DNA from 2 places in the Kitasatospora sp. NPDC001547 genome. Region 1 is predicted to be linked to the other one. Evidence: riboswitches for the same ligand, from Rfam matches in the RefSeq annotation. Region 1 holds a riboswitch; the other holds the start of a gene.

Region 1 (4,541 bases):
CGGCACCCACGACGGCCCCCCGATGATGGAGCACGGCGGTCGGTCAGACCGCCAGGTGGTCGAACTCCCCGTCCTTCGCCCCCAGCAGCAGGGCCGCGATCTCGGCCCGGGTGTAGATGAGGGCCGGACCGTCCGGGAACCGCGAGTTGCGCATCGCCACGTCGCCGCCCGGCAGGGCCGCGAACTCGACGCAGTTGCCCTGGGAGTTGCTGTGCCGGCTCTTCTGCCAGACCACCCCCTGGAGATCGGCCGCGGCCATCCCGTTGTAGGTGTCGTACGAGCCGTGCGTGTCCTGCGAGTCGTGCATAGAAATCTCCCGAAGAGCTCCGGAGTTGTCGTCCAGCGCGGCGCCCCCGGCACCGTCGAAACGAACGGGCCGGCCCCGTACCGGTCCGGCACAACGCCTCACTTGACGCGATGATAGCTGCAGTGCACGTGCATCAGCACGGGACGTTGCAGGTGCACCAGGCCTTTTACCCGCATCCGCCAACTCTTCACGGGCCTTCTTCTGACGGTACGTAAACGGACATAGCCGATGATTCACCGGGCTCGTGATAACCGGCCGTGAGCACCCCCCCGCTGAATGTTGATCTTCGAACGCCGGGAGTCGCACCCTCGTGACCCTCCGTCAAACCATCCCCATGCTGTGAGACATCTCACGTGCCCCAGGTGCAACGGCCGCCCCCGCGGATCGCGTCGTGGCAACCACCCGCGGCCGCGCGGGGGTTGAGTGAAGAATGTCCGGATTGTAGGCAAAGCGCCCGGACCGGCGCCGGAGACGCACCCGGTCCGCGCGGGGTCCGCACCGCGACCGCGCGAATCCTGTCCGGCAGCCGACTGCAAGCCCGACGGGCGGATGTCCTACGATCTCCGGCATGAGCACCGCAGCCATTCCGGGCGCGCCACTGCCCGTCCGCACTCCAGGCTCCCGTGCGCGGGGGCGCCACCGTCGTCCCGAGCGCCCCGAGATCCCGGCCGGCGCCCCGGCCCTGGTGCTCGCCGTGCCCGCGACCGCCGGGCCCGAGTCCCGCTCGGTCGTCGAGGAACTGCTCTCGATCGTCCGCACCGAGCAGAACGGCGTGCAGACCGCGGTCGGCTACCTCCCCGGGAACGGCGCCGAGGTCGCGGGCAGCGAGGACCGCACGGTGGCCGAGCTGCTGGCCCTGGCCGCCGAGGCCGGGCTGCCGATGCCCGTCCTGGTGCCGCTGGTGCCCGGCCCGCACACCTTCCTGAGCGAGCTTCACGCGCTCGCCGCCGAGTACGGCGCCCCCGTCACCGACCCGCTGGGCCCGCACCCGCTGCTGGCCGAGGCCGTACACGTCCGGCTGTCCGAGGCCGGACTGGCCCGGGCCGACCGCGCCCGGCTGTTCGCCATCGCGACCGCCGCCGACGGCGTGGTGCTGACCACCGTCGGCGGCGAGGACGCGGCCGCCGCGGCCGGCATCACCGGTGTGCTGCTCGCCGCCCGACTGGCCGTGCCGGTCGTCGCCGCGGCGCTCGACGTGCCCGGCTCGGTGGCCGCGGCCGTCAACCACCTCAGGGACACCGGCTCGCAGCGCCCGGCGCTGGCCCCGCTGGTGATCGGCCCGGAGGCGGACTCCGAGCTGCTCGCCACCGCCGCCGAGGAGACCGGCTGCCCGTCGGCCGCGCCGCTGGGCGCCTACCCGTCGGTCGGCCAGCTGATCGCCTCCACCTACCTGGCCGCACTGCCCATGCCGTCCGCGGAGGACCTGGCGCGGGCCGAGGCGGAGGCCGCGGCCGCCGCCGAGGCCGAGGGGGCCCTGGAGGGCGTTCGCGGCGCCCACGCGGCCGCCGAGGGATCCCTCGGGCAGTAGTCGACACCGCGCGCCGGTTCGCGCGCGCAGAAGGGCCCGGAACGGTTCGCGTTCCGGGCCCTTCGCATCGGCCCCACTGCATTGCCCGCCGGCATCGACCCCCGCCCTGTCGGGCCCATGGGGATTGGCGCCTTCCATGGCTGGCCACGGCCGACCCGTCCCGTACGGGGAGTCGGACGGCAATGAAGTGGAATGTCCGTTCTGGCGTCATTTGAAGGGAAATAGGGAGCGCGGCCCCGGGCACGTGAATCGAGGCCGCTCCCCCACTCTCCGGAGCACACTGTTCCGCAATTCGACGCCCCGTCACGTCACTTCTGAGGCGAAGCCAGTTGTCGCTTTCCGCAACAGCATTGCTTGAAAACGATCATTTACGATCATGCTCGGCCGCAATTTTGGCAGTTCCCACTAAACCGTGATGTGCATCACAGGCATTTGCGGTTTGAACTTAAGTCTGATTAACGTGCTCCCCGTTCGTGACCACACGAACCCGGTTCATCCGCAACGCCGAGTCCTGCCGTCGGATGTCCTGGCAGCGCGAAAACGCACCACGGCAGGAGCGGGGGAACCACAGGTAAGTCGCCCCGGACCACTCTTCGGAACGGTCCAGGGCTAGGGGTGAAGCCGCGCTCACCGCGCGGCCGGGCAACTCCAGCCCGAATCCGACAGCTCACCTCGCAGGCGTGGGAGAGGACCGCGTCTTCATGCTGCCCACCAACGGCACCAGCCTGTCCAGCCGCACCCGCCGCGTGATCGCCGCCCTCGGCGTCGCGGGCGTCGGCCTCACCGTCCCCTGCCTCACCTCGGGCACCGCCTCCGCCGCCACCGTCGCCACCTGGGACAAGGTCGCCCAGTGCGAGAGCGGCGGCAACTGGAGCATCAACACCGGCAACGGCTTCTACGGCGGCCTCCAGTTCACCTCCAGCACCTGGTCCGCCTTCGGCGGCACCGCCTTCGCGGCGCGCGCCGACCTGGCCACCAAGGACCAGCAGATCGCCGTCGCCGAGAAGGTCCTGGCCTCGCAGGGCCCCGGCGCCTGGCCGGTCTGCTCCGTCAAGGCCGGCCTGACCAAGGGCGGCACCCCGGCCGCCGTCGACACCTCGGCGGGCTCCACCCCCGGCTCGACCACCGCCGCGCCGGCCCAGAGCGCCACTCCGGCCGCTCCGGCCGCGAAGCCCGCCGCCAAGCCCGCGCAGGCCCCGGCAGCCAAGCCCGCCGCGCCCGCTCAGGACGCTCAGACGGCCGGCGACTCCGCCGCCTCCGGCAGCCGCGGCGACTGGGCCCAGAAGCGCCAGCAGCAGGCCCAGGGCGGCGACTACACCGTGGTCGAGGGCGACTGGCTGTCCTCGATCGCCGACCGGCACAACGTGCAGGGCGGCTGGGAGCGGCTGTACGAGCTCAACCGCGGCACCCTGACCGACGGCCCGGACACCATCTACCCGGGCCAGCACCTGTCCTTCGACGGCTCGTCCGCCGACAAGTCCGGCGCGGACTTCACCTGGTTCGACCGCTCGCAGAAGTCCGGCCAGTCCGCGAACGGCGGCGCCGTGAACGCCCAGCCGACCGCGCAGTCCCAGGCCCCGGCCGCCAAGCCGGCCGCCAAGCCCGCTCCGCAGCCCCAGGCCCAGACGCCGGCTCCGGCTCCGGCCGCCACCGGCAGCATGGCCGCCGCGGTCTCCTTCGCCGAGTCGAAGGTCGGTCAGGCGTACGTCTACGGCGGCACCGGCAACGGCGGCTGGGACTGCTCCGGCCTGACCCAGGCCGCGCTGCGCGCCGCGGGCATCTCCGTCCCGCGCGTCGCCGCCGACCAGGCCGCCGCCAGCACCCACGTCTCGCTGGACAGCCTCCAGCCGGGCGACCTGCTGTTCTGGTCCAACAACGGCAAGGACTCCGGCGTCTACCACGTCGCGATCTACGTCGGCAACGGCAAGTACGTCGAGGCCGCCAACCCCAGCTCGGGCGTCCGCGAGCAGACCATCGCCAACTGGGCCCCGGACTTCGCCGGCCGGGTCTGAGGACGGCGAACGGCCGACAGCCGACGGACGACGGCTGACAGATTTCAGCTGACAGATAACAGATAACAGATAACAGATTTCATCATCTGTCAGCTGTCAGTCGAACGCTGACCACCCGCCACCCCCGGGGAGAGTCTGGTCGCTCTCCCCGGGGGTTCCGGCGTTCCCGGACGGGCCGGCCGCCCTGCTCCCGTTCCGCAGATCCGCCGTATTCCGTGGTGGACACCTCCTCGCAGCGGGCATGCTGCTGCTCTGCACCCGAGGAGGAGTCACATGGCCCAGGTCACCGTCACCCTCGACGCGAACCTCGCGATCGACGCGATGATGCTCTCCGGCACCAAGAACCCACAGGACGCCGTCGAGCTGATCCTGCGCGACTACCTGGCCCGCGGCCGCCGTACCGAGACCCGCACCGGCGAGGCCGCCGACGGACACCGGCTCACCGCCGACCGTCCGACCGGCCAAGAGGGCTGACCACCCGACGGCCGCCGGCAACCGGACCGCCCGCCCCCCGCCGGCCGACCGCCCCCGACCCCAGGGTGGCCGACCGCGCGCACGCCGAGGGGCCCCGGAGAGCAACCGCCCTCCGGGGCCCCTGCGTCGGCCGTGACGGCCGGGGCTCAGCGCGCGCAGGCCCCGGTGGACCCGCGCATCACCAGCTCCGGCTGGAACATGAACTCGCCGCGCTGGACGG
Region 2 (4,541 bases), 200 kb from region 1:
GGACGACGGGCGGGTTGCCACCGGGCTCGGGCGGCGGCTCCGCCACCCTGGTGCCGACGCGGCCCGCAACGGCGCGGGCGGCCGGGATGCGAGGGCAGGGTGAGCGGGGATGGAGCAGCAGCACCGGGGCGTGCGGGTCGACGCAAGGGACGGCGACGCACCGGGTGACGAGGGGCCGCACCGCGGCGGGCGGCGTACCGCGAGAGGGCGGAGGTCCGGCGGGACCGGGCTGGTCGCGGCCGTGGCGGCGGGGTGCGCGGTGATGGTGCTGGCCGGCGACCCGTCCTGGGCGCTGCGGCGGCCCGAGCCCCGGCCCGCGCTGGAGGTCACGGCGGGCGCACCCCCGGCGACCACCCTGCCCGCACCGTCGACACCCGAGGCCTCCACCCTGCCCGCACCGTCGACACCCGAGGCCTCCACCCTGCCCGCACCGTCGACGCCCCAGGCGTCCACCCTGCCCGCGCCGGTGGAGCCCGGGGCAGGCGCCGGGTCCGGATCCGGGACGTCCGGGGCCTCCACGCTGCCCGCGCCGGCCGCCGCCCGGACCTCCGACTCCGACCTGGAGGTGGTCAGGCTCGACCCGGACCCGGCCACCCCCGGCGGCACCACCACCATCCACGCCTTCGTCGGCAACGGGGGCCCGGACACCACCGCGTCCCCGTTCACGGTCGTGGTCGCCCTGCCGGAGGGCGTCACCACGGAGGGCCCGTACTTCCCGTCCGACTGCCAGGTGACGGCCCACGGCCGCATCGTGCGGTGCGTGTTCGGCCCGGGTCTGCGAGAGGCGCGCAGCGCGACCGCCCTCATCCCGGTCCGGCTCGACCCGCGGCTGCCGGCGGGCAGGTTGGGCGGCGGAGCGGTCACGGTGCGCAGTGCGGACGACCGGAACGAGTCCAACAACCGGCAGCCGTTCGACATCACGGTGGTCGAGAGGATCGCCCGTTCCTGAGCCACTTGGTCCCGCCGGTAGGAGCGGTCCTACCGGCGGGATCCTCCTGTCTGCGGGATCCTCCGGCCGGCGGGGCGGTCCGCCGGGCCCGGACGCCGCGCGGCGCCCGCCCGTGCCGCGCCCGTCCTACCGGTAGACGCGGACGTAGTCGGCGGCGAAGGTGATCGGGGCGGTCCCCTGCGGCGCGGGGTGGTACTGCCCCGCGCACACCGAGAGGTTGAGGATCAGGTACGCCGACCAGCCGGCGCCGACGCCCTTGCCGTCCGAGAAGACCTTGACGCCGTTGACGTACCAGTCCACCGAGTCGGCGCCGTAGTAGGTGCCGATGGTCACCCACTGGTCCTTCGCGATCGCGCTCGCGTCGGTGTAGTACTTCCCGTGGCCCGGGTTGACGTGGTTGGTCAGCTCCAGCAGGTTCGGGTTGTCGGGGTGGTACTCGAAGGAGTCGATCTCCCCGTTGCCGTTCTTCCACGTCCACAGGGCCGGCCAGGCGCCGCTGCCGGCGGGCAGCTTGACCCGGGTCTCGGCGTAGTCGCCGGTCTTGACCTGGAAGCCCTCACTGGAGCCCTCGGTGGTCAGGAAGCCGGTGTTCCAGGACTGCTTGCCGTTCTCCAGCACCGGACCGCCGGACGTGGCGGTGAAGGTGGCGACCCCGTTGGCGACGCCGACGTTGTTCCTGTTCAGCCAGTCGAGCTTGTTGTCGCCCGGGTTGTGGTTGCCGTAGCGGTACGCGGTGCTCTTGTCACCGACCCAGCGCTGGCCCCAGCTGATCGCGCCGTTGAACTCGTCCGACCAGGTCAGCGACTTGCCGACGACCGGGGAGGACGGTGCCGGGGTACTCGGGCTCGGGGTGGTGCTGGGGGTGGTGCTCGGCGTCGGGGTCGGCGTGGCCGTGGGAGTCGTCGAGGCCGTGGGGGTGGCGGTCGGCGTGGCCGTCCGGGTCGGGGTCGGCGTGGCCGTGGGGGTCGTCGAGGCCGTCGGGGTCGGCGTGGCCGTCGGGGTCGGGGTCGGGGTCGGGGTGGACGTCCCGGTGGCGGAGACCACCAGCTGCTGCGAGGGCAGGTTGTGCCAGCCGCCGCCGAGGTCCTGCCAGAAGCCGAACTGGGTGTACGTCCCGGCGGGCAGGGTGCGCGCACCGCTGGTGAAGCCGACCCCGCTCGGGCAGATCTGCACGTTGGAGGCGTTGCCGGGGAAGTCGAGGTTGGTGCCGCGCGCGTCGCGCACACCCACGCCGACGGTCTTCGCGGTGAAGCAGGCCGAGGAGTGCAGGCCCAGCGAGGCGGTGGTGGCCTTGCCCGCGACCATGGTGGCGGGGGCGAGCCGGTCCTGGGTGACGGTCGGCGCGGTGGCGGCCTGGGCACCGTTGACGGACGGCAGGCCGAGCAGGCCGGCGCCGCTGATGGCGAACGCCCCGGTGGCGGCGAGCGCGGCGTTGCGGCCGCGGTGGGACGGACGGGCGTGGCGCGGGCCGCGGCGGCGGGCGGGCGCGAGAGCGAGCGCGGGCCGGTGCGTGGAGCTGGCAGGCTGGGGCATGGGGTGACCTCTGCGACGCCTGCGAGGTGAGCTGTCGGATTCGGGCTGAGGTTGCCCGGCCGCCGGTGGGACGGCTTCACCCCTAGCCGCGGCCGCACGCGGGGGCGTACGGGCCGGGCGCTGACCTTGGTTCCCCCGCTCCCGTCCGCTGTGGTGCTCGGTGACCCGCCGACGGGTGGACGGGACTCGGCGTCCCGGCGGCGGGGTCCGCGAGGGCGGACGACCGTTGCAGGCTAGGCGGGTCGTCCGTGAACGGACAACCCGGCCCGCCCCGTTGTCGCGCAGCTCACAGTGGTGTCGATCAACGACGCCGGTTGGCAGTCCAGTTGATCGTTCTCCGGGAGCAGTGGGCTGCGGCTGGGCCGGGCGGAGGTTCCGGCCGGCGGGGACAGGGCACGATCCAGGCGGTTCAGGCCGGTGAGCGGCCTGCCGGCAGCGCTGGTGGCCTGCCGGCGACCTGGCGGCGGACCGTACCGTGGCGAGTACCTGACCGACTGGGCCCGGTCGGATAAATTGGGAGTCGGACATCATCCGCCGTGCACAAGAGCGGCGAGCCCGACCGGGTGCTCGCCACGACCCGACAGCCACGACCTGACCGAGACGAGGACCCGCCCCACCATGACCGCGCCCCTGCCCGCCTTCGCCGGCCGCACCTACCTCTTCCAGGCCGACAACGGCGCGGCCTTCCGCAACACCTACTCGGCCGACGGCACTCGGCTGCGCTGGGAGGGCCTCGGCGAGTCCGCGGGCCAGTGGGAGGACGTGCGGCTGCACGTCGCCGAGGTCGCGCCGGAGATCTACTTCGTCAGCTGGACCGAGCAGAGCGGGATCACCGTCAGCCATGTGATGGACCTCGGCAAGCTGACGGTGCGGGCCTTCTGGACCTTCGAGGGCGAGGGCGGCCGGGTCGGCGAGCTGCACACCGGGACGCTGGAGCGGCTGGCCTGAGCGGCGGGACCGCCGGGCGGGGGCCATAAGGCTCCTGAACGACCCGACCGGCCCAGAAGCGGACCGCAACGACCGAACCCCCGGGCCGTGGCTCCGGGGGTTCGGTCGTTGCGGTCCGGTCGTCGAGGGTCTGGTCCTTCGGGGCCGCTCGTTCGGGCTCGCGGTCGGTCAGGTTCAGACGGTCTGGTTCGGCACCTTGAGGTGCTGGGACAGCCACTCCAGCGAGGACGGCAGCAGGGCGCTCCAGGTCTCGAAGTTGTGGCCGCCGTTCTCCAGCATGCTGTACGAGACCTTCATCGGGCTCCGCACCGCGTCGACGAAGGCCTCGGTCTCCTGCCGGTAGCCGCCGTCGCCCTTCTTGGTTCCGGCCAGCAGCACGGACACCTTCGGCTGCGGCAGGTTCTTCAGCCGCCACATCAGGTTGGCCTCGTCGCGGCGCTGCTTGCTGCCGCCGAAGAGGTCGCCCGTGGTCGGGTCGTCGGCGGCGTCGTAGTAGGCGGAGAGCGCGACGGCGGTCGGGAAGACGTCCGGGTGGCGCATGGCGAGCTTGAGCGCGCAGTAGCCGCCGGTCGAGTTGCCCATGAAGGCCCAGGCCTGCGGGTCGGTGGAGACCCGGTAGCTGGCCTGGATCGCCGAGGGCACGTCCTTGGTGAAGTAGGTGTCGGACTGCGGGCCGTTCGGGACGTCCTCGCACTCGGTGTCCTGCGGCAGCGCGGGCGAGGGACGCACCAGGACCATGACGGTCGGCTGCATCCGGCCTTCCTGCAGCAGCTTGAGCGCGGCGCCCGGGTAGTTGAAGCGGGTGATCAGGTTCTCCGCGATTCCTGGGAATCCGGTGCTGACGATCACGGCCGGGAACTGCTTCTGGGCGTACTCCGGCTGGAAGTACTGCGGGGGCAGGTAGACGTAGCCCTCGGTGGACAGCCGGCTGGACGCGCCGTCGATCCGGACCTTGCGGATCTCGCCGGACTGGCTCGGCTCGCGGCCCATCGCGCCGCCGCCCTTGACCGAGGCCTGGCCCATCGTCTCCACCATGAGCCGGCCGGAGGCGTCCGCCTTGTTGTGTATGACCACCGGGCCGGTGTCGCCGGTGCCCAGCAGGTCGTCCCAA

The links. A riboswitch is a leader RNA that binds a small molecule or an ion and turns the genes downstream of it on or off. The one in region 1 is predicted to bind cyclic di-AMP.
Region 2: it holds a riboswitch for cyclic di-AMP, as region 1 does, so the genes downstream of both, ACFY0X_RS21605 (hypothetical protein) here and ACFY0X_RS20790 (transglycosylase family protein) in region 1, are expected to answer to the same signal.

The regions. Positions count from the first base shown of each region.
Region 1 covers NZ_JBIAVL010000011.1:14,214-18,754, forward strand. Annotated here, with positions in the region: gene ACFY0X_RS20780 (DUF397 domain-containing protein) at 44-307, opposite strand; gene ACFY0X_RS20785 (hypothetical protein) at 876-1,835, shown strand; cyclic di-AMP (ydaO/yuaA leader) riboswitch at 2,328-2,529, shown strand; gene ACFY0X_RS20790 (transglycosylase family protein) at 2,516-3,847, shown strand; gene ACFY0X_RS20795 (hypothetical protein) at 4,121-4,321, shown strand; gene ACFY0X_RS20800 (LacI family DNA-binding transcriptional regulator) at 4,468-4,541, opposite strand, start outside.
Region 2 covers NZ_JBIAVL010000011.1:213,511-218,051, forward strand. Annotated here, with positions in the region: gene ACFY0X_RS21600 (hypothetical protein) at 110-949, shown strand; gene ACFY0X_RS21605 (hypothetical protein) at 1,076-2,482, opposite strand; cyclic di-AMP (ydaO/yuaA leader) riboswitch at 2,484-2,648, opposite strand; gene ACFY0X_RS21610 (MoaF N-terminal domain-containing protein) at 3,101-3,430, shown strand; gene ACFY0X_RS21615 (alpha/beta hydrolase) at 3,605-4,541, opposite strand, start outside.